One region of the Streptomyces sp. NPDC001339 genome, then DNA from elsewhere that is predicted to be linked to it. Evidence: riboswitches for the same ligand, from Rfam matches in the RefSeq annotation. Region 1 holds a riboswitch; each other region holds the start of a gene.
What was found. A riboswitch is a leader RNA that binds a small molecule or an ion and turns the genes downstream of it on or off. The one in region 1 is predicted to bind cobalamin.

Region 1 (6,889 bases):
TCAGCCCGAAGCGGTCCAGCAACTGCGGCCGCAGTTCGCCCTCTTCGGGGTTCATGGTGCCGACGAGGAGGAAGCGCGCGGCGTGCCGTACGGAGACGCCCTCGCGCTCGACGTACGAGGCGCCCATGGCGGCGGCGTCGAGCAGCAGGTCCACCAGGTGGTCGTGCAAGAGGTTGACCTCGTCGACGTACAGGATGCCGCGGTGGGCGTCGGCCAGCAGACCCGGTTCGAAGGCCTTCACGCCCTCGGACAGGGCCCGTTCGATGTCCAGCGCGCCGACCAGCCGGTCCTCGGAGGCGCCGACGGGCAGTTCGACCATACGGGTCGGGCGGGACTCGGCGGCGCCCGGCCCGTGCGGCCCGTCGGGGCAGCCGGGGTCGGGCGCGGCGGGCGCGCAGGCGAAGCGGCAGCCGCCGATCACGTCCACGGTCGGCATCAGCGCCGCCAGTGCCCGTACTGCGGTCGACTTGGCGGTCCCTTTCTCGCCGCGGACCAGCACCCCGCCGACCGCGGGGCTCACCGCGTTCAGCAGCAGTGCCAGCCGTAGATCGGTCATGCCGACGACGGCCGTGAAGGGGTACTGCGGGGTGGTCGTGTTGTGCGCGGTTGTCATGCTGTTTCGTCCTCCACGTCGCCGTCGGCTCCCGGAACCGTCCGTTGCGTACCCCTCATGGCGCCCCCGGAGGCACGAACGGCAGCCCCTCCGGCACTCCGTCCTCGATCAGCCGCAGCAGCGCCGCCGTGTCCGCGTGCTCCTCGATCAGATCGCCCAGCCGGTCCAGCTGCTCCTCGCGCAGGGTGCCGAAGCTGGTGTCGGGGGCCGGGACGAACGCCCGGCCCGCGTCGGCCGCGACCCGTCGCAGGAAGGCCCGGCGGAAGGCGTCGCTCTCCAGGGAACCGTGCCAGTGTGTGCCCCATACGGAGCCCACCCGGCAGCCGTCCAGGCCGTGCCCCTGGTCATCGGACATGAACGCCTCGTCCCCGCCGGTGACTTCGGCGACACCGTGGTGGATCTCGTAGCCCTCCACCGGCTCGCCCAGCGCCTCGCCGGACGGGCGGGCGAGGGTCTTCTCCACCGCGAACCGCACCCGTACGGGCAGCAGCCCCAGTCCGTCGACCGTGCCCGCCCTCGACTCGACCTCGTCGTCGATGCGCTCGCCGAGCATCTGGTAGCCGCCGCAGATGCCCAGCACCGGGCGGCCCTCGGCGGCCCGCCGGGCGAGGGCGTCCGCGAGACCGCGCGCACGCAGCCACTCCAGTGCCCGGACCGTACCGCGGGTACCGGGCAGCACCACCAGATCCGCATCGGCCAGTTCCTCGGCCCGGTCCACGAACCGCACCACCACGCCCGGTTCGGCGGCCAGCGCGTCCACATCGGTGAAGTTCGACATCAGCGGTACGGCGCAGACCGCCACCCGCAGGACGTCCGCGCCGTGCGGTGGGGCCACCACGCTCTCGCGCACCGCGCCGCGCAGCGACACCCGGAGGCCGTCCTCCTCGTCGATGCCGAGCCCGTGCGCGAAGGGCAGCACGCCCAGCGTGGGGCGGCCGGTGAGGCCGCGCAGCATCTCCAGCCCGGGCTCCAGCAGCGTCACATCGCCCCGGAACTTGTTGACCAGATACCCCGCGACCAGCGCCTGGTCCTCCTTCGACAGCAGCGCCGTGGTCCCGAAGAAGGACGCGAAGACCCCGCCGCGGTCGATGTCACCGACCACCACCACCGGTATCCGGGCGGCCCGGGCGATGCCCATGTTCACGATGTCGGTGCGCCGCAGGTTGATCTCGGCGGGGCTGCCGGCGCCCTCGCAGATCACGGCGTCGTGCGTGCGCCGCAGCTCGGCCAGGCACTCCGTCACCGTGCCCAGCAACTTCTCCTGCCGCCCGGCGTGGTAGCCGCGCGCACTCAGCTCACCCACGGGCTTGCCCAGCAGCACCACCTGGCTGCTGCGGTCGCCGCCCGGCTTGAGCAGCACCGGGTTCATCAGCGCGGTCGGCTCCACTCGGGCCGCGGCGGCCTGCATCGCCTGGGCCCGTCCGATCTCCGCGCCCTCCCGCGTCACAAAGGAGTTGAGCGACATGTTCTGCGCTTTGAACGGCGCCACCTTGACGCCCTGCCGGGCCAGCCAGCGGCAGATGCCCGCCGTCACCACGCTCTTGCCCGCGTCCGAGGTCGTACCGGCCACCAGCAGCCCGCCGCCCGGCTTGCTGCCGGATGCCGTACCGCCGGATGCCGTGCCATCGGACGCAGCCGTCCGCCCGCTCATCGCGATTCCCTTCGCGTCCGCCGTACCGCGCCCCACGCCAGCCCCGCCGCCAGCCGCCCCGCCACCGTCGCCGCCAGCGCCAGCGCGCTCACCCGCCGCGAGAGCCGTACCGCCCGCTCGATGTCCGCCGCCGTGGCCGGCCGCGCCCCGCCGTTGAGCACCGGGCGGTGCTCGACCCGTCCGCCGTACGCCAGCGTGCCGCCCAGCCGTACGTCCAGGGCGCCCGCGAACGACGCCTCCACCGGGCCCGCGTTGGGGCTCGGGTGGGCCGCGCCGTCCGCCTTCCAGGCCCGCAGCGCGCCGCGCCGGTCCGGGCCGGCGAGCACGGTCAGCGCGGCGGTCAGCCGGGAGCCGGGCCAGCCGGCGAGGTCGTCGAGCCGGGCCGAGGCCCAGCCGAAGCGGCGGTAACGCGGGGACTTGTGACCCACCATCGCGTCCAGTGTGTTCACCGCCCGGAACGCCACCAGCCCGGGCACTCCGCCGACGGCGCCCCACACCAGTGCGCCCACCACCGCGTCCGAGGTGTTCTCGGCGACCGACTCCACCACCGCGCGGGCCATCTGCGGCCCGTCCAGGGCCTGGGGATCGCGCCCGCACAGATGCGGCAGCCGCTCCCGGGCCACGTCCCAGTCGCCCGCCGTGAGCGCTCCGCCGAGGGCCCGCGCCTCCCGGCCGAGCGAGGTGCCGCCCAGCACGGCCCACACCGTCATCGCGGTCAGCGCGACCCGGGCACCGCGATGGTCCCGTACGGCGCGCTGCAGCAGTGCGGCACCGGCGGCCGCGCCACCCGCGCACAGCACGGCATGGACCGCCCCGTAGCCGCGGTGGTCGCGCCACAGCCGGCGCTCGACGGTGTACGCGGCCCGGCCGAACGCGGCCACCGGATGGCCGCGCCGCGGATCCGCCGCGACCAGGTCACCGAGAAAGCCGAGGGCCGCGCCGCACGCGTATCCCGCGTGTTCGCCGCGCATCGGATCAGGCCGCCGTCAGGCCTCGAACGGGCCCTGCGGCGGGCGGACGGCAGGGAGGAGACGACAGGGCCATGGCGGTATGTCCTCACTCAGGGTCCGCGCCCTGGTTCGACGTGAACGGCGACCAGAGTCTCCTGGCTCCCGGATCGGCGTGGCCTCCGGCCTTCCAGCCCGTACGGGTACGAGCCGTGGCCCTCGTCGGAGGAGCGCTCCCCGGTGACAGTGGCGGGACCGCGCCGGATTCGCACCGGACTTCCTCTGCTGTCGCCGATTGGCTCCGGCAGTCCACCACGCGCCGCGAACGCCCGTCAACTCGCCCTTGACCTGCGGCGCTACGCCGTGGCGGCGGCTGTGGCGGAGGCCACAGAAGGGCAACGGAGTGGCAGGGGTGACGACGCGCCGGCCGGAGACGTCGGCCGGAGAAGCGGAGAGGCGTTCGCGGATCGTGGCCGATGCCGTGATCCGCGAACGCCTCGAGCGGGGCCCCGCCTCCCCTTGGTGCCGTGATTCTCTTCGGCGCCGTGATTCTCTGTCAGGACTCTCTGTCAGCTGGCGACGATCAGGTAGATGCCGTACGCCACGGCCGCCGCGCAGAGGGCGAAGGCGGCCACCGCCCCGGCCCGCGCGCCCGCACCGGGCGCGGTCGCCGCGGCGGCCTCGCCCTCCCGGCCCGGCTTGCGGGAGGTACCGACGATGCCGAGGGTGAACAGGCCCACGATCCCGACCGTCACCACGATGCTGACGCCGAAGACCTGACCGAATGCTGCCCAGTCGATGCTCATGAAGGGTTCCTTGGGTGAGAGCCGCTAGGGGGTGGCCGTCGCGGCCTGGGCGCGTGGGGCGGACGGGGAGCCGTGCTGTGCGACCTCCGGCTCGTCGGCGGAGTGCGAGGCGTCGCCGGAGGCGGCCGGGGCCGGCTGGCCCGCCGGGGGAGGGGAGACAGCCCGGAGCGCGGTGGTCACCACGCCCGCCGGCTCGGCGGGCGGCACCTCGTTGACGTTGGTGTGGTCGATGGTGTTGCGCCGCGAGGCGGCCCAGATCGCACCGGAGACGGCGAGGGCGAGGACGGCCGTCGCGGTCACGCCCCAGGTGCCCTGCTTGGCCAGGAGCGCGGCGCCCGCCGCGACCGCACCGGCGGCCGGCAGCGTCAGGGCCCAGGCGGCGACCATCCGGCCGGCCGTGGACCAGCGCACCACGCCGCCCTTGCGGCCCAGGCCCGAGCCCGTCACCGCGCCGGAGCAGACCTGGGTGGTGGAGAGCGCGAAGCCGAGGTGGGAGGAGGCCAGGATGGTGGCCGCGGCGCCGGTCTGGGCGGCGAAGCCCTGCGGCGGCTGGATGTCGGTGATGCCCTTGCCCATCGTGCGGATGATCCGCCAGCCGCCCAGGTACGTGCCGAGCGCGATGGCCAGACCGGCCGAGGCGATGACCCACAGCGGCGGGTCGGCGTGCGGGGCGACCACGCCTCCGGTGATCAGCGCGAGGGTGATCACGCCCATCGTCTTCTGGGCGTCGTTGGTGCCGTGGGCGAGCGAGACCAGGGCGGCCGAGGCGATCTGGCCGGCGCGGTAGCCCTTGGCGGTGTCGGCCTCGTCGCGGTTGCGGGCCAGGCGGTAGGTCAGCCGGGTCGCGGCCGTCGCGGCCACTCCGGCGACGATCGGGGCGGCCACCGCCGGGATCAGGACCTTCATCACCACGGCGTCACCGTGCACGCCCTGGGAGCCGACGGAGACCAGCGTGGCACCGATCAGACCGCCGAAGAGCGCGTGGGACGAGCTGGAGGGGAGGCCCGCGAGCCAGGTCAGCAGGTTCCACACAATGGCGCCGACCAGACCGGCGAAGATCACTTCGGGTCTGATACCGGCGCTCTCATCGATGATCCCCCCGGAGATGGTCTTGGCCACCTCCACGGACAGGAAAGCGCCGACGAGGTTGAGCGCTGCCGACATCGCCACCGCGGTCCTGGGCTTCAGGGCGCCGGTGGAGATGGTGGTGGCCATTGCGTTGGCCGTGTCGTGGAAGCCGTTCGTAAAATCGAACACCAAGGCCGTGACGATCACGATCCCGATGAGAAGCGTGATGTGTTCCATTCACCCAGGCAATCAGTTCGAAGGTCAGTGTCGCCGGGGACCGTACGGAGAGTGGGTGAACGGAAAGTGAACTGATGCGGGCCTGGCGATGACGTCACCGCGCTGTTCGCGCGGAGGTGCCTCTCACGTCACTTCCGCCTCACCTTTCGGCCACCTTGTTCTGCTCTGCCGTAGCAGGGCTCCCAGGGGGCCGAGGGTAGGGGGAGGGGCGCGCGGGGGCCCGCCCCGCAACGGCCGGCAGGGCGAGGAGCGGTAAGAAATGTCACCTGATGGCGGAACCGGAACGGAGGGCCCTCGGCGCCTCCGGCCCCGGCCCCGGCCTGCCCGTACGGTGGCGCGCATTCGCCATCCGTCGTCCCGCCTGTCGGTCGTCCCGCCCGTCCGCCGCCGTCCCGCCTGTCCGGCGTCCCGCCTGTCCGCCGCATCCGCTTCCGCGCTTTTTCGCCGCACCGCCCTGTCCGTCGCACCGCCCCCTGTCGTCGCACCGAGCCGGAGGACCCATGAAGGACCGCCCCGACCCGCTCGCCGCCGCCTGGAGCGAACTGGTCGCCACCGCCCGAAGAACCGTCACCGACGGCCTCGTCGTCGGAACGTCCGGCAATGTCTCGCGCCGCATCAAGGACCTGATCCTGGTCACCCCCAGCGGCGTCCCCTACGACCGGCTCGGCCCCGGTGACACCACCGCCGTCGACCTCGAAGGACGCCAGATCATCGGCCATCTCCGGCCGACCAGCGAGCTGCCCATGCACCTGGCGGTGTACCGCAGCACCCCGCACGCCACCGCCGTCGTCCACACCCACGCCCCGCACGCCACCGCCGTCTCCACGCTCCTCACCGAACTCCCGCCGGTCCACTACATGGCCGCGTCGCTCGGCGGCCCCGTACGCGTCGCCCCGTACGCCCTCTACGGCACCGACGCACTCGCCGCGCACCTGCTCGACGCGCTCCGCGACCGCACCGGAGCCCTGCTCCGGAACCACGGCACCCTCACCTACGGCGACAGCCTCGACCAGGCCCTCGACCGCACCGCCCAGCTGGAGTGGATGTGCCGGGTCTGGCTCCTGGCCCGCTCCGTACCGGGGCACACTCCCAGCCTGCTGTCGGCCGACGAGCTGGCCGCGGCCGGCGCCCGCCTGGCGGGCTACGGCCAGCCTTAGGGTCCAGCACACCGCCCGGCCGCCCGGGCCCTGCGCCGGAAGCCCCGCCGTCCGTCCGGTGGCCGCTCACCCCGCCGTCTCCGCCAAGTGGCCGCACCCGACGCCGCTGCGCACACTGAGGAGATGCGTCCGGGTACAGCGGCGGCCACGGCCGCCCTCAGTGCGCTCGGTGCCGGGGCGGCCGCCGTGGCGGTCGGCCGGTACGCCGGCGATATCGCCCTGAAACCGTCACCCGAGCACCCCCTCCCGGGCGACTCCCGTCTCACCGTGCACTCCGTCGGCGCCGAGCGGATCACCCTCACCCGCAGCCTGGTGTCCCTGCGGCCCGGCACCTACGGCCTCACGGGAGCCGGCTGCCATGCCGTGATCGGCTCCGTCGTCCATGGCGGACCGCACCCCGTGGACGCCGT
Region 2 (6,889 bases), 510 kb from region 1:
AATGGGAAATATGACTACGGAATCCAGGGCGGCCAGGCCGACGCTTCCCGCGAGTCCTCCCCTGACCGCGCGTCAGGAGGCCCGACGCCGCCGCATCCTGCACACCAGCGCCAAGCTGGCGTCCCGTGGCGGCTTCGACGCCGTGCAGATGCGCGAGGTCGCCGAATCCTCCGGCGTCGCGCTCGGCACCCTCTACCGCTACTTCCCCTCCAAGGTGCATCTGCTGGTCGCCACCATGCAGGACCAGCTCCAGCACATGCACGAGACCCTGCGCAAGCGGCCGCCGTCCGAGCAGGAACCGGGCGCGCGGGTCGCCCAGACCCTGATGCGGGCCTTCCGCGCACTGCAGCGCGAGCCGCATCTCGCCGATGCGATGGTGCGCGCGCTGACCTTCGCGGACCGGTCGGTGAGCCCCGAAGTGGACACCGTCTCCCGGCTGACGACGGCGATCATCCTCGACGCGATGGGCCTGGACGGGCCCGCCACCCCCGAGCAGTTGTCCGCGGTCCGGGTCATCGAGCACACCTGGCACTCGGCGCTGATCACCTGGCTGTCCGGGCGCGCCTCGATCGCCCAGGTGAAGATAGATATCGAGACGGTGTGCCGACTCATCGACGTCACGGCGCCGGGGCAGGGGCAGGGGCAGTGATTGCGGGCAGTGGCAGGGATAGCGGGCAGCAGAGGGCAGGCGTCCGCACGCCTCAAGGCGTCCGCGCTCAGCGCGTCGCGAGGTCCACGATGCGCTGAATCAGATCGGGGTAGGTCCAACCGGCACCGGCCGCCGCGCGCGGCACCAGGCTCGTCGCCGTAAGGCCCGGGAGCGCGTTCGTCTCCAGGCACATCGGCTCGCCTCCGGCGTCGCAGCGGAAGTCGGTGCGTGAGTACGTGCCGCTGCCGAACCCCAGCGCCTGGTGGGCGCGGAGTGCCAACTCCTGCAACCGGCCGGCGAAGTCGGCCGGAATCCGCGCCGGACACACCTCGCCGACCGCCCCGGGCTGGTACTTGGCGGCGTAGTCGAACAACGGTGTCGTCAGCTCGATCTCGACCACGGGGAGCACCTCGTCGCCGACCACGGCCACGGTGAACTCCCGCCCCGGAAGGAACGGTTCCACCAGCAGCTCACCGCCTCCGGAGTCTTCGGAGTATGCGGAGTCTTCGGAGTTTGCGGAGTTTGCGGAGTTTGCGGCGTGCACCTCGGCCGCCACCTGTGCCAGCTGTGACAGCGAGTCGACCCGGTGGACCGCCACACTCGAACCGTCCGCAACCGGCTTGGCCACCACCGGGCCTGCCCCCACCAGCCGCTGCACGTCCTGCGGCGCCTCGCCCGCCCCGGGCCGCCACAGCACCCGCTCGGCCACCGGCACACCCGCGGCGCCCAGCACCGCCTGCGCCCGCCCCTTGTGCCACGCCGCCGCGCAGGCCGCGCTGCCCGCACCGGTGAACCGCACACCGGCCATCTCCAGCAGCGCCTGCACATGCCCGTCCTCGCCCCAGCCGCCGTGCAGCGCCAGGAACACCGACTCGGCCCCGCGCAGCAGATCGAGGACCGGGCCGCCGGTCAGGGCGGCGTGCATACGTCGCCGCAACCGATGCCGGTCCAGCGGGGACGGCGGCTCCTTCCCCACCCCGACCGCGTCGACCGGGTCACCGGGTCGCAGCGGCCCGGCCAGAACCGGCACTTCGGCGGCCGGGTCGACCAGCACCACCTCGTGTCCCCGCTCCAGCGCGGCCCGGGCGACCGACCAGCCCGAGGCCAGGGAGACGTCTCGCTCCGAACTCTCTCCACCACAAAGAATCACCAGACGCATATCCGGATTCTGCCGCACCGCGGCCGCCGGATGCCGTCCCCGCCGGCCCGCGCCCGTACCCGCTTCCCGCTTCCCGCTTCCCGCTTCCCGGAGACCCTTCACTCCTCTGGTTACTCCCCTGGTCACTCCTCCGGCGGGAAGACCGCCTCACCACCACCGGCGGCGGTGAGGACGATCGCCTCCACCGGACAGCCCTCGGCCGCCGCCAGCAGGCTCTCCGCGGCGTCCGCCTCCGTCGCCGTAGGGTGCGACTGCCGGGCCGGGTCCAGCCGGAAGCCGTCCGGCGCCATGGCGACGCACATCCCCGATCCGATGCACACCCTCCGATCCACCTCGACCCGCCAGCGGTCCGCCATCAGGCACCCGCCGGCAGATGGATCATCTTGTGCTCCAGGTAGGCACCGAAGCCCTCGGGGCCGAACTCCCGGCCGATACCGGAGTTCTTGTAGCCGCCGAACGGGCCCAGCATGTCGATGCTGAAGGTGTTCACCGAGTACGTACCGGTACGCACCTGCCGGGCGATGTCCGTGCCGTGCTCGACGTCGGCGGTCCAGACCGAGCCCGAAAGGCCGTACTCCGAGTCGTTGGCGATCCGTACCGCCTCCGCCTCGTCCTCGTACGGCAGCAGGCAGATGACCGGGCCGAAGATCTCCTCACGCGCGATCCGCATGGAGTTGGCGACCTCGCCGAAGAGGGTCGGCTCGACGTACCAGCCCGTCGGCTGCCCCTTCGGCCGCCCGCCGCCCGTCAGGACCTTGGCGCCTTCCTCCCGCCCGAGCGCGATGTAGTCCAGAGAGCGCTGCTGTTGGCGGCGGGCGACCAGCGGCCCGACCTCGGTGGCCGGATCCAGTGGGTCGCCGACGGTGAGCGCGTCGGCGGCCGCCGCGAACCGTTCGGCGATCTCGTCGTAGCGGGCGCGCGGCGCGAGGATCCGCGTCTGGGCCACGCAGGCCTGGCCGTTGATCATCCAGGCGAACGGCACGATGCCGGCCACCGCAGCGTCCAGGTCCGCATCCGGCAGGATCAACGCCGCGGATTTGCCTCCGAGTTCGAGGGTGACCCGGCTGAGGTTGCGGGCGGCGACCTCCATGACCCGTTTGCCGGCCGCGACCGAGCCGGTGAACGACACCTTGTCCACTCCCGGATGCCCGACCAAGTACTCGCTGACCTCGCGGTCCGCGGGCAGAATCGACAGCACCCCTTCCGGCAGCCCGGCCTCGGTGACGATCTCCGCCAGCAGATATGCGTCCAGCGGGGTCTCCGGCGACACCTTCAGTACCGCCGAGCAGCCCGCCAGCAGCGCGGGCGCGAGCTTGGCCGCGGCGGTGAACTGCGGGACGTTCCAGGGCACTACGGCCGCCACCACCCCGACCGGCTCGCGCCGGACGAGGATCGGTCCCAGCACACCGTCCCGCCGCTCTTCGAACGAGAAGTCGCGGGCCACCGTCAGCGCCGCGTCCCAGGCCAGCACCGCGGCCAGCGACTGCACCATGACGCCGGAGGTGTACGGGGTGCCGTTCTCGGAGCTGATGACCTTGGCGAACTCCTCGCTACGGGCCGCGAAGGCGTCCTTGATACGGGTCACCACCGCGATCCGGTCCGCCAGCGGGGCATGCGCCCAGACCCCGGAGTCGAAGGACGTGCGGGCGGCCGACACCGCGCGGTCGACATCGTCCCGCGAGGCGTGCGGGACCCGGCCGATGACCTGTTCGGTGTGCGGTGAGACGACCTCGATCACGTCCCGGCCGGCCGGATCGGCCAACTCACCGCCTATGTAGAGCTTTCCGTGCTCGACGAGGTCGCTCATCGCTGCCGCCTCCTGCGGGTTGGCCGCTGTCCGACGCCGGTGCTCCCTACCGTCAGGAACTGATACCAGTTCTAGTTGCAGGAGTCCATGAGAAGGAGTCCTTGAGAGGGGGTTCGTGAGAGGGGGTTCGTGAGAGGGGGTTCATGAGAAGGAGTCCATGACGAGACGTCCACGGCATGAGCTCGACCACTTAACCCGGTATGGCCGAAATGCCCGGAATAGCAGAAATGCTCGATGCCTGTCGCCGACCCGTCGGGATCCGGGGCGGCGCCGGTTAAGGTGGGCGGGACAACTTCATCCGTACCTGATCGGGGGAAGCCGGTGGAAATCCGGCGCTGACCCGCAACCGTGAGGACGGCTGGCCCGGCCCGCGCGCCGCACCCGGCCGTACGAGCCGGAGCACCCGATGGGGCACGACCAAGGCTCCCGCCACCGGAACCGTAAGCCGCCCACCTGGGCGGACGGCCCGGCGTGCGGCACCGTCGAGGTATGCGGAGCTGAGCCCGGTGTCCTCGCGCGCCCGATCGCAGGATCGGCGCGCGCGGCCTGCCGAGCGCGGCTCCGTACCATCGCCGCGACCCGAACCGAGAGGCACCGACCCGATGGCCCCCATGGCTTCCATGGCTCCCCACGCTCCGCTGACGCACCCCGTCGCCTTCCTGGCACGCCGCGCCGCCACGGCGCTGGCTGCCGCGGCGGTGCTGGGCACGGCCGCGGCTCCCGCCGCGTTCGCGGACGCTCCGTCGCCGGCCCCGTCGGCCGGCAAGCTGCCGAGCGGGCTGTACGGCACGAAGGACCCGCAGTACGACGGCGTCTGGCGGCAGTCGCTGGCGCTGCTGGCACAGCACACGGTGGGCGTACGGCCCGCGGCGCCGGCCGTGGACTGGCTGGCTGGGCAGCAGTGCGCGGACGGCTCGTTCGCCGCCTTCCGTGCCGAGCCGGGCAAGGCCTGCGACGCCAAGACGATGCGGGACACCAACCAGACGGCCGCCGCGGTGCAGGCACTGGCCGCCCTCGGCGGGCACGGCGACGCCGTGAAGAAGGCCGTGGACTGGCTGAAGTCGGTGCAGAACGACGACGGCGGCTGGAGCTCGATGCCCGGCTCGCCCAGCGACGCCAACTCCACCTCCGTGGTGATCGGCGCGCTCACGGCGGCCGGCGAGAAGCCGGAGTCGGTCACGTCCCGGAAGGGCGGCAAGAACCCGTACGACGGGCTGCTCACCTTCCAGCTGGGCTGCGACGCCGACGTCAAGGAGGGCGAGCGCGGCGCGTTCACCTTCCAGCTCAAGGGAGCGGCGCCGAACGCGGACGCCACGGCGGCCGCGGCCACCGGCGCGCTCGGCAAGGGCTTCGTCGTGGCACCTTCCGGTGACCGTCAGGACACCCCGGTCAACCCGCTGAGCTGCGAGGACGGCAAGCAGCAGGGGACGGCGGGACGGGACCGGGCAGCGGACGCCGGTGCCGCCTACCTCGTCGCACAGCTCGACGCGAACGAGCAGCATCTGCCCTCCGCGATGCCGGGTCAGGAGAAGCAGCCCGATGTCGGCAACACCGCCGATGCCGTGGTCGCGCTGGCGGCCGGTGGGCACGGCTCCGCGGCCCAGAAGCCGCTGAAGTGGCTGGAGCGGAACGCGGCGGGCTGGGCCGAGCAGAGCGGCCCGGCCGCGTACGCCCAGCTGGTGCTGGCCGCGCACGCCACCGGTACCGACCCGCGGTCGTTCGGCGGTACGGACCTGGTCGCCGCGCTGAACGCGACCGGCCCCAAGCCGGCCTCGGTGAACGAGAAGGACGGCAACGGCTCGGACACGTCCGGCGAAGCCGAGGACTCCAAGGACAGCGGCGGCGGCTTCGGCCTCTGGTTGGTCATCGGCATCGGGCTCGCCATCGGTGCCGGCATCGGCTTCCTGCTGAGCGGCCGCAGGAAGAAGAACGATCTCTGATGCGGCGGACGTGGCCGGCGCGGCAGAGGTGGGGGACGGGGCGTACCGAACCGGCGCGGCTGATACGGCTGACGCTGCTGACACGTCCCGGGCGGGTCTTCGGGGCGGTGCTGCTGGCCGGTGCGGTCGTCGGTCTGGGCGCCGGGCCGGCCCAGGCCCAGGAGTACCGCTACTGGTCCTTCTGGCAGGGCGCGGAGGCCAAGGGCGGCAGTGGCCCGAGCGGCTCCGGTTCCTGGACGTACGCCACCGCGGGGCCGGCCACCGTACGGCCCGCCGATGGCACGGTCGAGGGCTTCCGCTTCACCGTCAGCGCCGACTCCGCGGCGGCCGGCACGCCGCGTACGGCCGCGGACTTCGACGCGATCTGCCGCGATACGCCCGCCAAGGACGGCCGTAAGCGGATCGGCGTCGTCCTCGACTTCGGCACCGCCTCGGACGCGCCGGACGGCGAACGGCCGCCGAAGGCCCGGACGGAGTGCGCCCAGGTGCCCGAGGATGCCTCGGCGGGTGAGGCGCTGGCCGCGGTCGCGCCGCCGCTGCGCTACGACTCCAGCGCGTTGCTGTGCGCCATCGCCGGGTACCCGAAGGCGGGCTGCGGGGACCAGGTGAACGGGTCGAAGGGGTCGGACGGATCCGGCTCCGGCGGACCCGGCGGGACGAAGGACGGCGGCGGGAAGAACACCGCGGCGAAGGGCAGCGGCGCGGAGGACGGCAGCGGGGAGGACAGCGGCGGGCCGTCCGCCGGGCTGCTCGGCGGTGTCGCGGCCGTCGTCGTACTGGGCGCGGCGGCCGTGTGGCAGGCGCGCCGCCGACGCGGATGAGCGCCCCGCAGGCGACCCGTACCACCGCGCTGCACGCCGGCGCCTGGTGGCTGTGGGCGCTCGGACTGGCCACCGCGGCCTCCCGCACCACCAACCCGCTGCTGCTGGGACTCCTGGTGGGAGTGGCCGGCTATGTGGTCGCGGTCCGTCGTACGGATGCGCCGTGGGCCCGTTCGTACGGCGCGTTCGTCAAGCTCGGCCTGGTCGTGATCGCCATCCGGCTGGTCTTCGGGGTCGTTCTCGGCACGCCCGTTCCCGGTACCCACACCCTGTTCACCCTGCCCGAAGTGCCCCTGCCGGACTGGGCGCAGGGCGTCCGGCTCGGTGGCCGGGTCACCGCGGAGGGCATGCTCTTCACGCTGTACGAGGGGCTGAAGCTGGCCACCCTCCTGATCTGCGTCGGCGCCGCCAACGCGCTCGCCAGCCCGGCCCGGCTGCTGAAGTCCCTGCCGGGCGCGCTGTACGAGGCGGGCGTGGCGGTCGTCGTCGCCATGACCTTCGCACCGAACCTGG
Region 3 (6,889 bases), on a different contig from region 1:
CCCCGTCTGGTACGGCCGGCTTCCCGCGGCGAAGAGGACCGCGGACGTGCGACTGGACCTGTACGAGCACGGGATGACGATCGCCGCCAAGGGGCGGATCCACGTCGTTCGCTACGACACCACCGCCACCGTCCGCCACGCCACCTCCTACACGATCACCGATATCGAAGGAAGGCGGGTCGTGCTCCACGTCAGGCCGGAGGAGAGCGACGCGGAGGTCTGGGGGACCGAGATCCGGCGGGCCGTCACCCGTGCCCAACTGCCCCGGGCACTGGCAGCACTCGACAACGGCGAGCGCCTCACCTTCGGGGACATCTGGCTGACGAGGGTGAACGTCGGATGCGGAGAGGTGTCCGCGCGGTGGCCGCAGGTGCGGCAGACCGACATCAGGAAGGGGGCCATCAGGCTCAATATCGACGGGAATTGGCACAACCTGGGGCCGACGGAGTCCGAAATCCCGAATCTCTTCGTCTTCCGCGCCATTGTCGAGCTTCTCCGCGCGGACGGCACGCGCTCGCAAGGAGCCTGAGGCCGCATCACAGTCGTGTGTCCCCGGTCCGCATCACCGTGGGGGTTCGGACCGGGCGCCACCAGCGCACTCATCGCCAGTTCATCATAATTCCACTGACCTTTCCTAACGTCACAGTCGAGCACAGCAGTTGTGCATTGCCTCACCTGTGCACTGCCCCATCCGTGCACTTCCCCATCTATGCACTACCTCAACTCGTCGAGGAGAAACAGAGCGATGACCCTGGTCCGCAGAGGGAAAAGGGCGATCGGTGCTGCCGGTGCGACGGCAGCAGCCATGGTGGCTCTCACCACCGTCGCGCCCATCACCGCCCACGCCGATTCGGTGCACCACTACTACCTGGAGGTCGGTGGCACGGGCTCGGCGGCGCCCGCACCCGACTGCACCTCCACCTACGCGATAGCCAACAAGCACCTCAACGGTGGCATCCCGGTGCCGGTCTGCTATCCGGCGAGCGCCGGCCCCTGGCTCAACGGCCACAACGCCCCGGATCCCACCGCACCCAGCTACGACGCCAGCGTGCGCGAGGGGTACCGCCGGCTGCTGGCCACCGCCGAGGAGACCTACCGCCGCGACCCCGGCGCCCGCTTCACGATCGTCGGCTACTCCCAAGGCGCGCAGGTGGCCGACCAGGTGCTCCAGACCATCGCCAACGGCGGCACCGCCATACCCCGCTCTCAGGTGGACGGCAAGCTCTACGCCGACCCCATGCAGCCCGGCACCGGCATCTGGGCCAAGGTTCCGAAGGGCTGGAGCGCCCTGGGATTCACGTCAACGGGCGCCGGCCCGGCGAAGTTCGACGGCGTCCCCGTACAGCGCTACTGCATCCGCACGGACCTGGCGTGCGACGCCACCTCGCTCCAGTCCATCCCCGGCTTCCTCCAACAGCACCCCAAGTACTGGCAGGAAGGCAATGTCATGGCGCAGACCATCGGCCACGACGGTGGTGACGGCGTCGTCTGGTACGACCCTGACGGCCGTCGTCGAGCCGCCTCGTAAGCTGCCTCGTGATCGGGGGACACGAGGCACGGTCCGGTCCGGCCGGCACAGCCCGGCCGGACCCGCTCGTTCACCCTCACGGTCACGGACGTCGGTCCGTGGACCGCGCGGAAGAGCCCGCTGTGCCGCCCGGCTCAGGGGGTTCCCCCGGGAGAAAGGTCACCTGGGGTGCGCCCGTGCGCGGGTGGATGGCCACCTCGGCCGCCACGCCGTACACCTCGGCCAGGAGCTGCGGGGTGAGCACCTCGGCCGGTGTGCCCGACGCGGTCACCTCGCCGTCGTGCAGGACGTAGAGGCGGTCGCAGTAGTACGCGGCGAGGTTCAGGTCGTGCAGCGCGACCAGGGACGTGGCCGGCAGCTGCCGCAGGACGCCGAGGACCTCCAACTGGTGCCGGATGTCCAGGTGGTTGGTCGGTTCGTCGAGGACCAGCAGCGAGGGCTGCTGGGCCAGGGCACGCGCGATGAGCACGCGCTGGCGCTCGCCCCCGGAGAGCCGGTCGAAGGGCCGGTCCGCCAGGCCGGCCGCGTCCACCGACTCCAGTGCCGACTCGATGAGCCGGGCGTCCTCGGCGGTGTCGCCGTCGAGCAGCCGCTTGTGCGGGGTACGGCCCAGGGCGACGACTTGCCGCACGGTCAGATCGAGGTCTGCACCCGGGTCCTGTACGACGGCGGCCAGGGTGCGGGCCAGCCGCCGCACCGGCAGGGACCAGGCGTCGGTGCCGTCCACGCGTACGCACCCGGCATCGGGGCGCAGCACGCGGTAGACGGCACGCAGAAGACTGGACTTGCCGCTGCCGTTGGGGCCGACCAGGCCGACCACCTCGCCGGGTCGGGCGGTCAGTGACACCTCTCGCACCAGGTGGCGCGCGCCGGCGGTGAGCGTGACGCCTTCCACGGCGAGTTCGGTGGCGGTCGTGGTCGAGGTCATGCCACTCCTCGGTCGGTGTTCCGCCGGGCGTCCCGGCGCATCAGCCACAGGAAGAACGGCCCGCCGCACAGGGCCGTCAGTACGCCGACGGGGATCTCCATGGGGGCGGCGACGGTACGCGCCGCGATATCGGCCCAGATCAGGAACACCGCTCCGGCCAGCGCGGCCGCGGGCAGCACACGGCGGTGGTCGCCGCCCACGAAGAGGCGCACGATGTGCGGCAGCATCAGGCCGACGAAGCCGATCGGTCCCGCCGCCGCCACCAGCACCCCGGTGACGAGGGAGAGCAGGACGAACATACGGGCCCGGAACCGTGCCACGTCCAGCCCCATCGTCGTGGCGGCCTCCTCGCCCGCGAGCAGCAGGTTCAGCGACCTGGCCTGGACCAGCAGGACGACGATGCCGAGCAGCAGCGCCGCGCCCGGCAGCCACAGCGTGCCCCACTGCACACCGCCGAGACCGCCGAGGGTCCAGGAGAGGACCTCGCGCGCCTGGTTGCCCCGGTCGGCGGTCAGCAACAGCAGGTCCATCACCGCGGTGAGGACGGACGCGACCGCCACCCCCGACAGCACCAGCCGCACGGAGGTGATGCGCCCGCCCGCGCGGGCCGTGGCGTACACGAGCAGCAGGGTCACCAGAGCGCCGGCGAACGCGGCGGCCGACAGCGACACGGCGCCGAACAGGCTCACGCCGAAGACGATCACCACGACGGCGCCCAGGGACGCGCCCGAGGAGACGCCGAGCAGGTAGGGCTCCGCGAGCGGGTTGCGCACCAGCGCCTGCATCGCCGTGCCCACCACCGCGAGTCCGGCGCCCGTCACCGCCCCGAGCAGCACGCGCGGGGCCCGAACGTCCAGCACGATCGTCTCGCGCGCCCGGGACCGGACCGGCTCCGTCCAGTCGCCCCAGTCGGCGCCCAGCGCGTGCGTCACGATGCCCCACACCTCACCGGGTGGCACATGCACCGAGCCGATGGCCAGACCCGCCGTGACGGACGCCAGCAGCAGGACGGCGAGCAGGGCGAGGGCGGCGAGGAAGGACCACCGGCGTGGCCGGCGCTCAGGGCCGGTGCTCCGGACGGTGGCGGCGTGGGAGGGGGCAGGGGAGGCAGCGGCCCTGGCGGGGGCGGCGGCCTTGACGGAGGCCTTGGCGGAGGCGGCCGTCACCGGAGCCTCTCCGGGTGCAGCTCCTTGGCCAGCTTCTCCACCGCGTACGGCGGGCGGACGCCGAGCACGGTGTCGGTCAGCGGCAGCACGACGAACCGCTTGTTCTTCACGGCGGGAACATCGGCAAGGGCGGGCTGCGAGAGCAGGAACTCCTTCTTCTGCTCGACGCTTCCGGTTCCGGCGTAATCGTAGATCGCGATCACCTCCGGCTTACGGGCGACGACCTGCTCCCAGGACACGTCACCGAAGACGCCGTCGAGGTCCGCGAACACGTTCCGTCCGCCGGCCAGCCGGATGATCTCGGTGCCGAGGCCCTTGCCGCCCGCGGTGTACGCCGACTTGTCACCGCTGTCGTAGACGAACACGGGCACGGCGGGTGCGCCCTTGACCGCCTCGGTGGTCCGGCCGACCCGCGCCCGGAGGTCGCCGACCAGCTTCTCGGCCCGCTCCGGTACACCGAAGATCCTGCCGATGGTCCGGATCTCGTCGTAGTCGTCCGCCACGGACACCTGCTTCTTCTTCCCGCAGGACTCACGGTTGAGGTAGGTGTCGATACCGGCGTCGGCGAACGCCTTCCGGGAACGCCCCGTCTTCTCGGCGAACGCGCTGCCGTAGCCCCCGTAGACGAAGTCCGGCTCGGCATTCAGGACCGTCTCGAACGATGGTTCCTTCTTCGCGAGCTCCGGTACGGCCTCGAAGTCCTTCTTCAGTTCGGGCAGGACGGCCGAGTCGGGGTAGGCGGTACCCACCATCCGGTCCTTGAGCCCGAGTGCCAGCATCAGCTCGGCAGGGTGCTGATGGATGGTGACCACCCGTGAGGGCGGTTTGCGGTACGTCGTGCGCGTACCGCAGTTGTCGATCGTGACCGGGAAGCCTTTCGCCGGTGAGGCTGGTGAGGCCGAGCGGGCCGAGGAATTCCCGTCACCGACGGCGCCCTTCGTCGTACCGCAGCCGGCCAACAGCATCGCCGACAGGACGGCGGTCAGGGCCGCGGCCCGCCGGAAGCGCCGGTGGGGAGCGGAGAGAGAAGGGAGAGAGGGAGAAGAGGGAAGGGGACGGGGCGTGCCGTCGTACACGTGTAGAGCCTCCTGGGGAGTCCGCGCTCCTCGGAACGAGCCCGCGACAGGCCAGTGTCCTGACTCCCGGATCGACGTTCCCCCGGCCTTCCCGCGCCGCGCGCAGTGGCCTGTCGGAGGGGTGCACTCCCCGGTCACAGTGGCGGGACCGTGCCGGAATCGCACCGGCTTCCTGTCTCCCGTCGCGGTGTTGACCAGGCGATAGTACGTTTCGTCGAGCGAGGAGTGAGAAGAGGGGTGAAAAGGTGCGTGGTGCCTGCGTCGCCCCCGGACGGACCGCACTGTGCGAGGAGAGCGAACTCACCATGTCCACTGCCCTGTGCCCTGCCCTTCCCGAGGCACCGGCGGAAGTCGTCGCGGCGGCCCTTGCGGACGTGGCGGCTCTCGGCGGCTTCTTCACCCTTCCCCTGGGCGGACCGGAGGCGGGCTGGCACTCGGTCGACGACGCCTACGCCCTGGGCTTCGCCGACCGGGCCGAGGCCATCGCCGAGCGGTACCGCACCCGCGAACTGCGCATCGGTGCCTCCATCGCACAGCTCGGGCACGCGGCGCGCCTGTGGTCCCCCCTCCTGGCCTGCACGCTCATCCACGGTGTCGTGCCCGATCTGTCCGTACTGCACCGGGCGGACGACGGCCCGGCGCTACGGCTGCCCGTCCCCGCCGGCTGGTACGCCGACCGGAGGCCACACCTCGCCGCGGTGCTGTACGAGCAGGTGGTGCCCCGCCACCTGGCGGCGCTGGCCGCGGGACTGCGGGTCAAGGTCGCTCCCCGGCTCCTGGACGGAAACGCCGCGTCCGCGCTCGTGGAGGCGGCCCGTACACTCCTGGCCGCCCGCCCGGATCTGCGCGGCCCGCTCACCGAACTCACCACCAGCCTGCTCGCCACCGGCCGGCTGGCCGGCACCGGACACCTCACCGGCCCCGACCTGACGTTCCGTCGCCGCAGTTGCTGCCTCTTCTACCGCTCACCAGTGGGCACCAAGTGCGGGGACTGCGCCCTGGCCGGCTGAACCGGGCCCGGGGGTCGGTGTCTCAGGCTGCGACCACGACCCACCTACGACAACCTTTGTTGCCGATATCGGGACGGGCACGGTGGAATGGGGGCATGGAGCACTCCCCCGCCATCACCCAGGCCCTCGCCGACGTCGGCCCCCGCCTCAAGCGACTGCGCACCGAGCGCGGGGTGACTCTGTCGGCGCTGTCCGAGGCCACCGGCATCTCCAAGAGCACCCTGTCCCGCCTGGAGTCCGGGCAGCGCCGGCCCAGTCTGGAGCTCCTGCTCCCCATCGCCCAGGCCCATCAGGTGCCCCTGGACGAACTGGTCGGTGCCCCCGAAGTCGGCGATCCGCGTATCCGTCTCACCCCCAAGAAGGTGAACGGCAACACTGTGCTCGCGCTGACCCAGCACCCGGGCCCGCTGCAGCCGTACAAGACGGTCATTCCGGCAACGCGCCACACGCCCGATCCCTGCACCCACGAGGGCTACGAGTGGCTCTACGTCCTGGCCGGACGTCTGCGCCTGGTACTGGCCGACCACGATCTGATCCTGGGCCCGGGCGAGGTCGCCGAGTTCGACACCCGCCTGCCGCACTGGTTCGGCAGCACCGGCGACGGCCCCGTGGAGATCCTCAGCCTCTTCGGCCGCCAGGGCGAGCGCATGCACGTACGCGCCAAACCCCGCTCCGGCAAGTAGCCCGTCCCCGTCCCGGAAACGGCAACGAAAATTGCCATGGCTTGGTGCCGGCCGCAGCCTTGAGCACATTCCTGGGCAGATCCCTTCGTCGGCTGCCTCACACGCAGGACAATGCGATGCAATGCAAGGACAACGCCATGAACGACATCCCCCATACCCCCTTGACCCCTCACACCCTCCATGCCGACCCCGCCTACGGATGGAGTGGCGACGAGCTCGACCTGGACGCCTACCTGGACCGCATCGGCTACGAAGGTGACCGCGCCCCGACTCTGGAGGCGCTCCGCGGACTCCAGCGCGCGCATGTCACCTCGATCCCGTTCGAGAACCTCGATCCCCTGCTCGGCGTGCCGATAGCACTGCACGTGGACGCCGTGCAGGACAAGCTGGTGCGCGAGCGGCGCGGGGGCTACTGCTATGAGCACGTGACCCTGTTCGCCGCCGCCCTGGAACGGCTGGGCTTCGAGTTCACCGGAGTGCACGGCCGCGTCACCGAGG
Region 4 (6,889 bases), on a different contig from region 1:
GTACCGGCCGGCCGACCTGATTCAGTGGAATGCGATGCCGCGCGGCCAGCGTCGAGACACTGCTGATGCCGGGGAACACCTCGACCGCGGCAGAGACCGTGCCCCGCCTCTCGATGTCGGAGAGGATGCCGAGCGTGCTGTCATACAGCGACGGGTCGCCCCACACGAGGAAGGCCCCGGTCTCCCCTGCCGTCATCTCGTCGCGCATCAGCTGCTCGAAGATGTCCGCGCGACGAGTACGCCAGTCGTGGACGGCAGAGGTGTAGTCGGAGCGGTCCATCGGACGACGCTCCGGACTCGGGTCGTCGACCTCCACGACACGGTACGGGGCCTGCGCGTGCTCCTCGATCATGCGGTGGCGCAGGTCCGTCAGTGCGGACTTGTCCGACCCCTTGCCCACGATGAAGAAGACGTCCGCGCGACGCATGGCCTTCACCGCGGCGAGTGTCAGGTGGTCCGGGTCGCCGGCTCCGATGCCGACGACGAGTATGGTGCGCTGCTCCGTGCTCATGCGAGGCAGTGTCGCAGGTCAGGCTCCCTCGGCAGCACCCGGACCGAGACCTGTCTCGCTCGGCCAAGGGCCCGAAGGACGCGCTCGGCGACGGTGGTGAGGGTGATGCCGCGCTCGGCGACCTTCCCGGCTGCCCACGCGTGCCGTCGGCGGATGTCCTGCACCGCTCAGTGGACTGTTCGCGTCAGTGGACTGTTCGCGATCGGTACGGGTATTGCCCCTGCCGTCGCTGAGCCAAGTGCCCCGGCCGGCACTGGCGGGGAGCACCGTGAGCGGGGAGCGCCGCGAGCCGGCGGCGCGGCCATCAGCCGCCCCACACCCCGTTCACCGACCATGCGCCACCTTGTCTACCCTGGGTACCCCGCACCGCGCTCGCGTTCCGGGGCCGGTCCTCACGACGACTCGCGAAGGAGAGTTTCGTGCCCGGCGAACCGAGCATCCCTTCCCCCAGCACACCACGCCCCGGCAGCGGGCCCTGCGTGCTGCTCAAACACGGTGAGATCTTCCTCAAAGGCCGCAACCGGCACCTGTTCACCGAGCGGCTGCACGACAACCTCCGCCACGCCCTGCGGGGCGTCGGCGGCTCCACGTGGATCAAGCACGGCCAGAACGTCACCGTGCTCGGCGGAGAGGTCCCACAGGAGGTCTTGGTGGAGCGTGCCCGCCGGGTGATCGGGTTCAACTCGGTCGAGCCCGCTCTGCGCGTCCCGGGTACCGTGCCGGACATTTCCGCGGCCGTCGTGGACGCGGTCGCCGGTGCCCGTGCCGAGCGGCCCGGAATCAGCTTCGCCGTGCGGGTCAAGCGCCGGGACAAGGGCTTCGAGATGACCTCGTCGCAGTTCGAGCGTTTCCTGGGGTCACGCGTCCTCGCCGCCCTGGGGCCGCTGCCGGTGAACCTCTCCCGACCCGACGTTCGGGTCTCCGTCGAGATCGACCACAAGGAGAGCTACGTTTCCTGGACCCGGCACCCGGGTCCGGGCGGGCTGCCGGTCGGCTCCAGCGGCCGTGCCCTGGTGCTGCTCTCCGGAGGGTACGACTCGCCGGTGGCGGCCTACCGGGCGATGCGCCGGGGGCTGCACTGCGACTTCGTCCACTTCACCGGCGCTCCGTACACGAACGCCGCTTCCGTTTACAAGGCGTACGCCCTCGCCCGGGAACTCAACCGCTATCAGCCCGGCGGACGGCTCCACGTCATCGCCCTCGGCCAGGCACAGAAGCAGCTGGCCGTCGCGGGTGCCGGCCGGCTCCAAGTCGTCGCACAGCGGCGGCTGATGGTGCGCGCCGCCTCGGCGCTGGCCGGCCGAACCCGGGCGGAGGCGCTGGTGACGGGGGACAGTCTGGGACAGGTGGCCAGTCAGACCCTGGCCAACCTGGCAGCCGTGGACGAGGCCGCCGGCCTGCCGGTGCTGCGGCCGTTGATCGGTTGGGAGAAGCAGGAGATCATCGACGAGGCCAGGTCCATCGGCACCGCAGAGGTCTCCGTGCTGCCGGACGAGGACTGCTGCAAGCTCCTCGCACCGCCCCGTGTCACCCTCCGGGCCGGACTGACCGGCCTGCGTTCGGTGGAGAGGCGCCTCGACGTGGACGACGTGGTGGAAAGCCTGTTGCGTGACGTCCAGGTCATGTACCCGGGGGAGGTCGACAGGGCGGCCGGATCCGGTCCGGGTGATCCAGGTGACGACCATGCTCCCTCTGACGGTTCGCTGTTCCGGGCTGCGGGAGCGTGCGCCCCGTAAGGCCGGCGTGGACGCGGGCATGGAGCTGGGCTGCGCCCACCCCGTGGCCCCGCTCGGACTCGCCGGCCTGATCGGCCTGGACACCGTCGCCTCCATCGCCCGGTCCCTCTACGACGAGTTCAAGGAACCCCTCTACGCACCGCCACCGCTGCTCCGGCGCATGGTGGACGCGGGACTGCTCGGCCGTACGGGCGACTGAGGCCGTTCCGCACCCCGCCGCAACTCCACCACGTCCCGGCATCTCCACCACGTCCCGCCGGTGTCTCATCTCACAGTCCGGAATGTGAACAGAGGTGTCCGTCGCCACGGCCGCCCTCTACGCTGGCCGGGCAACAGGTTCGCCCCGTCCGCCAGACGGGCCGCGTCGTAAGAGGGAACCCGGTGGGAATCCGGGACTGCCCCGCAGCGGTGAGTGGGAACGACCGCCGTCATACGCACTGGATCCGGGCCGCGGATCCGGGAAGCGACGGCCAGTAGGTGCCCGCCGGAAGACTCCGGCAGGCGTGCCCGCGAGTCCGAAGACCTGCCCGTTGCCCGTCTGCGCCCATGCGTGGACGGCCATCCCGGTGACCTCGAGGGCGGGTCGGCGTACATACCAGGCGGACACGTGCGTCGCGAGCGCACCGTGGTTCCGTCCGGTTCGTCACCCCTTCGCGCTTCTCGTTCCGTCCCCGGGGCTTTCACCAGGCACATCCGCGAAGGAGAGTTCCGTGACAGCGAAGTCCGCAGCCGCGGCAGCACGGGCCACCGTGTACGGCTACCCCCGCCAGGGACAGAACCGGGAACTGAAGAAGGCCATCGAGGGCTACTGGAAGGGCAAGGTCACCGCCGACGCCCTCAAGGAGACCGCCCGCACCCTGCGCCGTTCCCACTGGCAGCAACTGGCCGACGCCGGCATCCACGAGGTGCCGACCGGTGACTTCTCCTACTACGACCACGTGCTGGACACCAGCGTGATGGTCGGTGCTGTCCCGGACCGCCACCGCGCCGCCGTCGCGGCCGACACGCTCGACGGCTACTTCGCGATGGCGCGCGGCACACAGGACGTCGCGCCGCTGGAGATGACGAAGTGGTTCGACACCAACTACCACTACCTCGTACCGGAGTTGGGACCGGACACCGTCTTCACCGCCGACTCCGGCAAGCAGGTCGCCGAGTTCAAGGAAGCTCTCGCGCTCGGTCTGCCCCCCCGGCCGGTTCTCGTCGGACCGGTCACCTACCTCCTGCTGTCCAAGCCCGCTCCCGGCGTGGCCGCGGACTTCGAGCCGCTGACGCTGCTGGACCGACTGCTGCCGGTCTACGCCGAGGTGCTCGCCGACCTGCGTGCCGCCGGCGCCGAGTGGGTGCAGCTCGACGAGCCCGCCCTCGTGCAGGACCGCACCCCGGCCGAACTGAACGCCGCCGCGCGCGCCTACCGCGAGCTGGGTGCCCTGACCGACCGTCCGAAGCTGCTGGTCGCCTCGTACTTCGACCGCCTCGGCGACGCCCTGCCCGTCCTGGCCAAGGCCCCGGTGGACGGTCTGGCGCTCGACTTCACCGACGCGGCCGTGGCGAACCTCGACGCCCTGGCGGCCGTCGGCGGACTGCCGGGCAAGCGCCTGGTGGCGGGAGTGGTCAATGGCCGCAACATCTGGATCAACGATCTGGAGAAGTCGCTGGCCGCCCTCGGCACCCTGCTCGGCCTCGCCGACCGCGTGGACGTGGCCGCGTCCTGCTCGCTGCTGCACGTGCCGCTGGACGCCACCGTCGAGCGCGACATCGACCCTCAGATCGTCCGCTGGCTGGCCTTCGCCAAGCAGAAGACCGCGGAGCTGGTGACCCTGGCGCGAGGCCTGTCGGAGGGCACCGACACCATCGCCGCCGAACTCGCCGCGAACCGCGCCGACCTGGCCTCCCGGGCGAACTCGGCGATCACCCACGACCCGGCGGTACGCGCCCGTGCCGCGGCCGTCACCGACGCCGACGGCCGCCGCTCCGCGCCGTACGCCGAGCGCGCAACGGCCCAGCGTGCCCACCTCGGGCTGCCGCTGCTGCCGACCACCACCATCGGTTCCTTCCCGCAGACCGCCGAACTGCGCACCGCCCGCGCCGACCTGCGCGCGGGACGGATCGACACCGCGGGATACGACGACCGCATCGCGGCCGAGATCCGCGATGTCCTCGGCTTCCAGGAGAAGGCCGGCATCGATGTCCTGGTGCACGGCGAGCCGGAGCGCAACGACATGGTCCAGTACTTCGCGGAACAGCTCACCGGCTACCTCGCCACACAGCATGGCTGGGTGCAGTCCTACGGCACCCGCTACGTCCGGCCGCCGGTCCTGGCGGGTGACATCTCCCGGCCCGAGCCGATGACGGTCCGCTGGACCTCCTACGCGCAGTCGCTGACCGACCGCCCCGTCAAGGGCATGCTCACCGGCCCGGTGACCATGCTCGCCTGGTCCTTCGTCCGCGACGACCAGCCGCTCGGTGACACCGCCCGCCAGGTCGCCCTCGCCCTGCGCGACGAGGTGGGTGACCTGGAGGCGGCCGGAACCTCGGTCATCCAGGTCGACGAACCCGCCTTGCGTGAGACGCTGCCGCTGCGCGCAGCCGACCACCCCGCGTATCTCGCCTGGGCCACCGAGGCGTTCCGCCTCTCCACCAGCGGCGTACAGGACCGCACGCAGATCCACACCCACATGTGCTACGCGGAATTCGGCGACATCGTGCAGGCCATCGACGATCTCGACGCGGACGTCATCAGCCTGGAGGCCGCCCGCTCCCACATGCAGGTCGCCCGGGAGCTGGCCGCACACGGCTACCCGCGCGAGGCCGGCCCCGGTGTCTACGACATCCACTCCCCTCGCATCCCGAGTGCCGACGAGGCAGCCGCCCTGCTGCGCAAGGGACTTGAGGCCATCCCCGCCGAGCGCCTCTGGGTCAACCCGGACTGCGGCCTGAAGACCCGCGGCTGGCCCGAGACCCGTGCCTCGCTGGAGAACCTGGTCACCGCGGCCCGCACCGTCCGAACGGAGCTGTCCGGCTCCTGATCCGGTCGACGGCCGGGAGGGAGCGAAGCCGGTCCCTCCCAGCCGTCTCGGGGGGTGACGGTGGGGGAGCCGGTGTTCGTCACAGGGCCGGCACGGTCCGCCGGCCGGGTCCGGTGTCGGCGTCGCCGGTCGCTCAGGGGCGGTGACCGGCGACCTCTCCGTCCTCGCCCCCCACGCCAGGGGTCTCCGCGCCTCATCGAGGCGGCCCCGGGTCCGGCTTGCCGGTCGGTCCGTACCGATGCAGCCTGGAAACACCAGCGTGCGGTCGGACTCGGCCCTCCGGCCGAAGCGGTGCACGTGGGCCACTGCCCGCGGGCAGGCGCGTACCTCGTGCAGGCGCGTACCTCGGCTGCTACTGGGCCATGGGCCGCATCAGCTCCACCCTCGATGCCGACATCGATGAGCCGCTGGGTGCCACCGCGATCGTCGATGCCGGCAAGCGGCATAGGGCCACCACACTCCGCGGCGAGGAACGACACATGGCTTACAGTCTCGCGGGCGTTGTCGAGGGGATCATCGACGCCCACATGCATCAATGGGATCCGTTCACCACCCCCCGTCAGGCCAGCCCGGCGGCACCGGTCTATCGGGCGGCACCGCGGCTGGTCGAGGCGGCCTTCGCCAAGTTGGCGCCGGTCACGCTCAGGGAACTGACGCTGACCCCGCGGTATGTGGTACGGCCGTTCCTGCCCGACGACTACGCCGCTGTCGCCGAAGGGGTCGCCGAGGCGGTCGGCGCGCCCGTCACCGCCGTGGTGCATGTGGAGGCCGGGTGGCAGGAGAAGAAGGACCCGATGGCGCCGGTGGCGGAGACCAGATGGCTGACCTCCCTGCCCTGGGGCCGCGACGGCCGGCCGGACCTGGCCGCGATCGTCGCGCGCGCCAACCCCTCAAGCCCGCACTGTGCCGCCCTCATCGACGCCCACCTGCAGGCCAGCGGCAAGGTCACGTGCATCCGTCAGCTCGCGGCCTGGCACCCGGACCCCAAGGTTCTGAACTGGTACGACGAACCGGGACTACTCAAAAGCCGGGACTTCCTCACCGGATTCTCCGCGGTCGCCGAACGGGGCCTGCCCTTCGAGGCGACGATCTACTCCGGCCAACTCCCGGACGTCGCCGTCCTGGCGCGCGAGTACCCCGAGACGACCATCATCGTCGATCACTACGCCACCCCGGTCGGCGTGTTCGGCCCCGTGGGAACCGACACCGGAGCCACCGCCGCCCAACGCGCCGACATCTACCGCACCTGGAAGGACAACATCTCCGCGGTGGCCGAGCACTCCAACGTGGTCGCCAAACACTCCGGATGCGCCTTCCCGCAACTGGGCTTTGGTCACAGCCCCGAGGACAACATCGGTGGCCGCGACAATCTCCAACAACTTCTGCGGCCCATGGTCGATCACGTCACTGACGCCTTCGGCCCCGACCGTGTGCTGTTCGGATCGAACTACCCCATGGACCGGCCCAACGCCTCACTGCCCGACATCATCGGCATGCTGGTCAACGTCCTGGGGCCGCGCGGCCACGACGTGCTGCGCAAGACATTCCGCGACAACGCCATGCGTGTGTTCCGCATCGACGCTCAATCAAGAAAGGCCGTGGCCGGCTCGCCG

Region 2: linked by a shared signal. The riboswitch ahead of ACFY12_RS21195 (prenyltransferase/squalene oxidase repeat-containing protein) and the one ahead of ACFY12_RS23365 (cobalamin biosynthesis protein) in region 1 are both predicted to bind cobalamin.
Region 3: linked by a shared signal. The riboswitch ahead of ACFY12_RS31570 (ABC transporter substrate-binding protein) and the one ahead of ACFY12_RS23365 (cobalamin biosynthesis protein) in region 1 are both predicted to bind cobalamin.
Region 4: linked by a shared signal. The riboswitch ahead of metE (5-methyltetrahydropteroyltriglutamate--homocysteine S-methyltransferase) and the one ahead of ACFY12_RS23365 (cobalamin biosynthesis protein) in region 1 are both predicted to bind cobalamin.

The regions. Positions count from the first base shown of each region.
Region 1 covers NZ_JBIAWT010000007.1:565,064-571,952, forward strand. The annotation lists gene ACFY12_RS23355 (putative cobaltochelatase) at 1-613, opposite strand, end outside; gene ACFY12_RS23360 (cobyric acid synthase) at 669-2,264, opposite strand; gene ACFY12_RS23365 (cobalamin biosynthesis protein) at 2,261-3,235, opposite strand; cobalamin riboswitch at 3,363-3,495, opposite strand; gene ACFY12_RS23370 (hypothetical protein) at 3,781-4,017, opposite strand; gene ACFY12_RS23375 (anion permease) at 4,042-5,322, opposite strand; gene ACFY12_RS23380 (class II aldolase/adducin family protein) at 5,823-6,479, shown strand; gene ACFY12_RS23385 (alpha/beta hydrolase) at 6,603-6,889, shown strand, end outside.
Region 2 covers NZ_JBIAWT010000007.1:53,669-60,557, reverse strand. The annotation lists gene ACFY12_RS21215 (TetR family transcriptional regulator) at 11-649, shown strand; gene ACFY12_RS21210 (ATP-grasp domain-containing protein) at 717-1,808, opposite strand; gene ACFY12_RS21205 (ferredoxin) at 1,931-2,164, opposite strand; gene ACFY12_RS21200 (aldehyde dehydrogenase) at 2,164-3,615, opposite strand; cobalamin riboswitch at 3,889-4,041, shown strand; gene ACFY12_RS21195 (prenyltransferase/squalene oxidase repeat-containing protein) at 4,227-5,555, shown strand; gene ACFY12_RS21190 (SCO2322 family protein) at 5,555-6,376, shown strand; gene ACFY12_RS21185 (energy-coupling factor transporter transmembrane protein EcfT) at 6,373-6,889, shown strand, end outside.
Region 3 covers NZ_JBIAWT010000014.1:103,007-109,895, forward strand. The annotation lists gene ACFY12_RS31550 (DUF6585 family protein) at 1-529, shown strand, start outside; gene ACFY12_RS31555 (PE-PPE domain-containing protein) at 746-1,528, shown strand; gene ACFY12_RS31560 (ABC transporter ATP-binding protein) at 1,611-2,456, opposite strand; gene ACFY12_RS31565 (FecCD family ABC transporter permease) at 2,453-3,622, opposite strand; gene ACFY12_RS31570 (ABC transporter substrate-binding protein) at 3,619-4,698, opposite strand; cobalamin riboswitch at 4,730-4,912, opposite strand; gene ACFY12_RS31575 ((2Fe-2S)-binding protein) at 5,004-5,708, shown strand; gene ACFY12_RS31580 (helix-turn-helix domain-containing protein) at 5,804-6,391, shown strand; gene ACFY12_RS31585 (arylamine N-acetyltransferase) at 6,529-6,889, shown strand, end outside.
Region 4 covers NZ_JBIAWT010000015.1:67,663-74,551, reverse strand. The annotation lists gene cobF (precorrin-6A synthase (deacetylating)) at 1-511, opposite strand, end outside; gene thiI (tRNA uracil 4-sulfurtransferase ThiI) at 931-2,247, shown strand; partial or broken gene ACFY12_RS32065 (3-hydroxyacyl-CoA dehydrogenase family protein) at 2,249-2,446, shown strand; cobalamin riboswitch at 2,565-2,793, shown strand; gene metE (5-methyltetrahydropteroyltriglutamate--homocysteine S-methyltransferase) at 2,958-5,276, shown strand; gene ACFY12_RS32055 (amidohydrolase family protein) at 5,756-6,889, shown strand, end outside.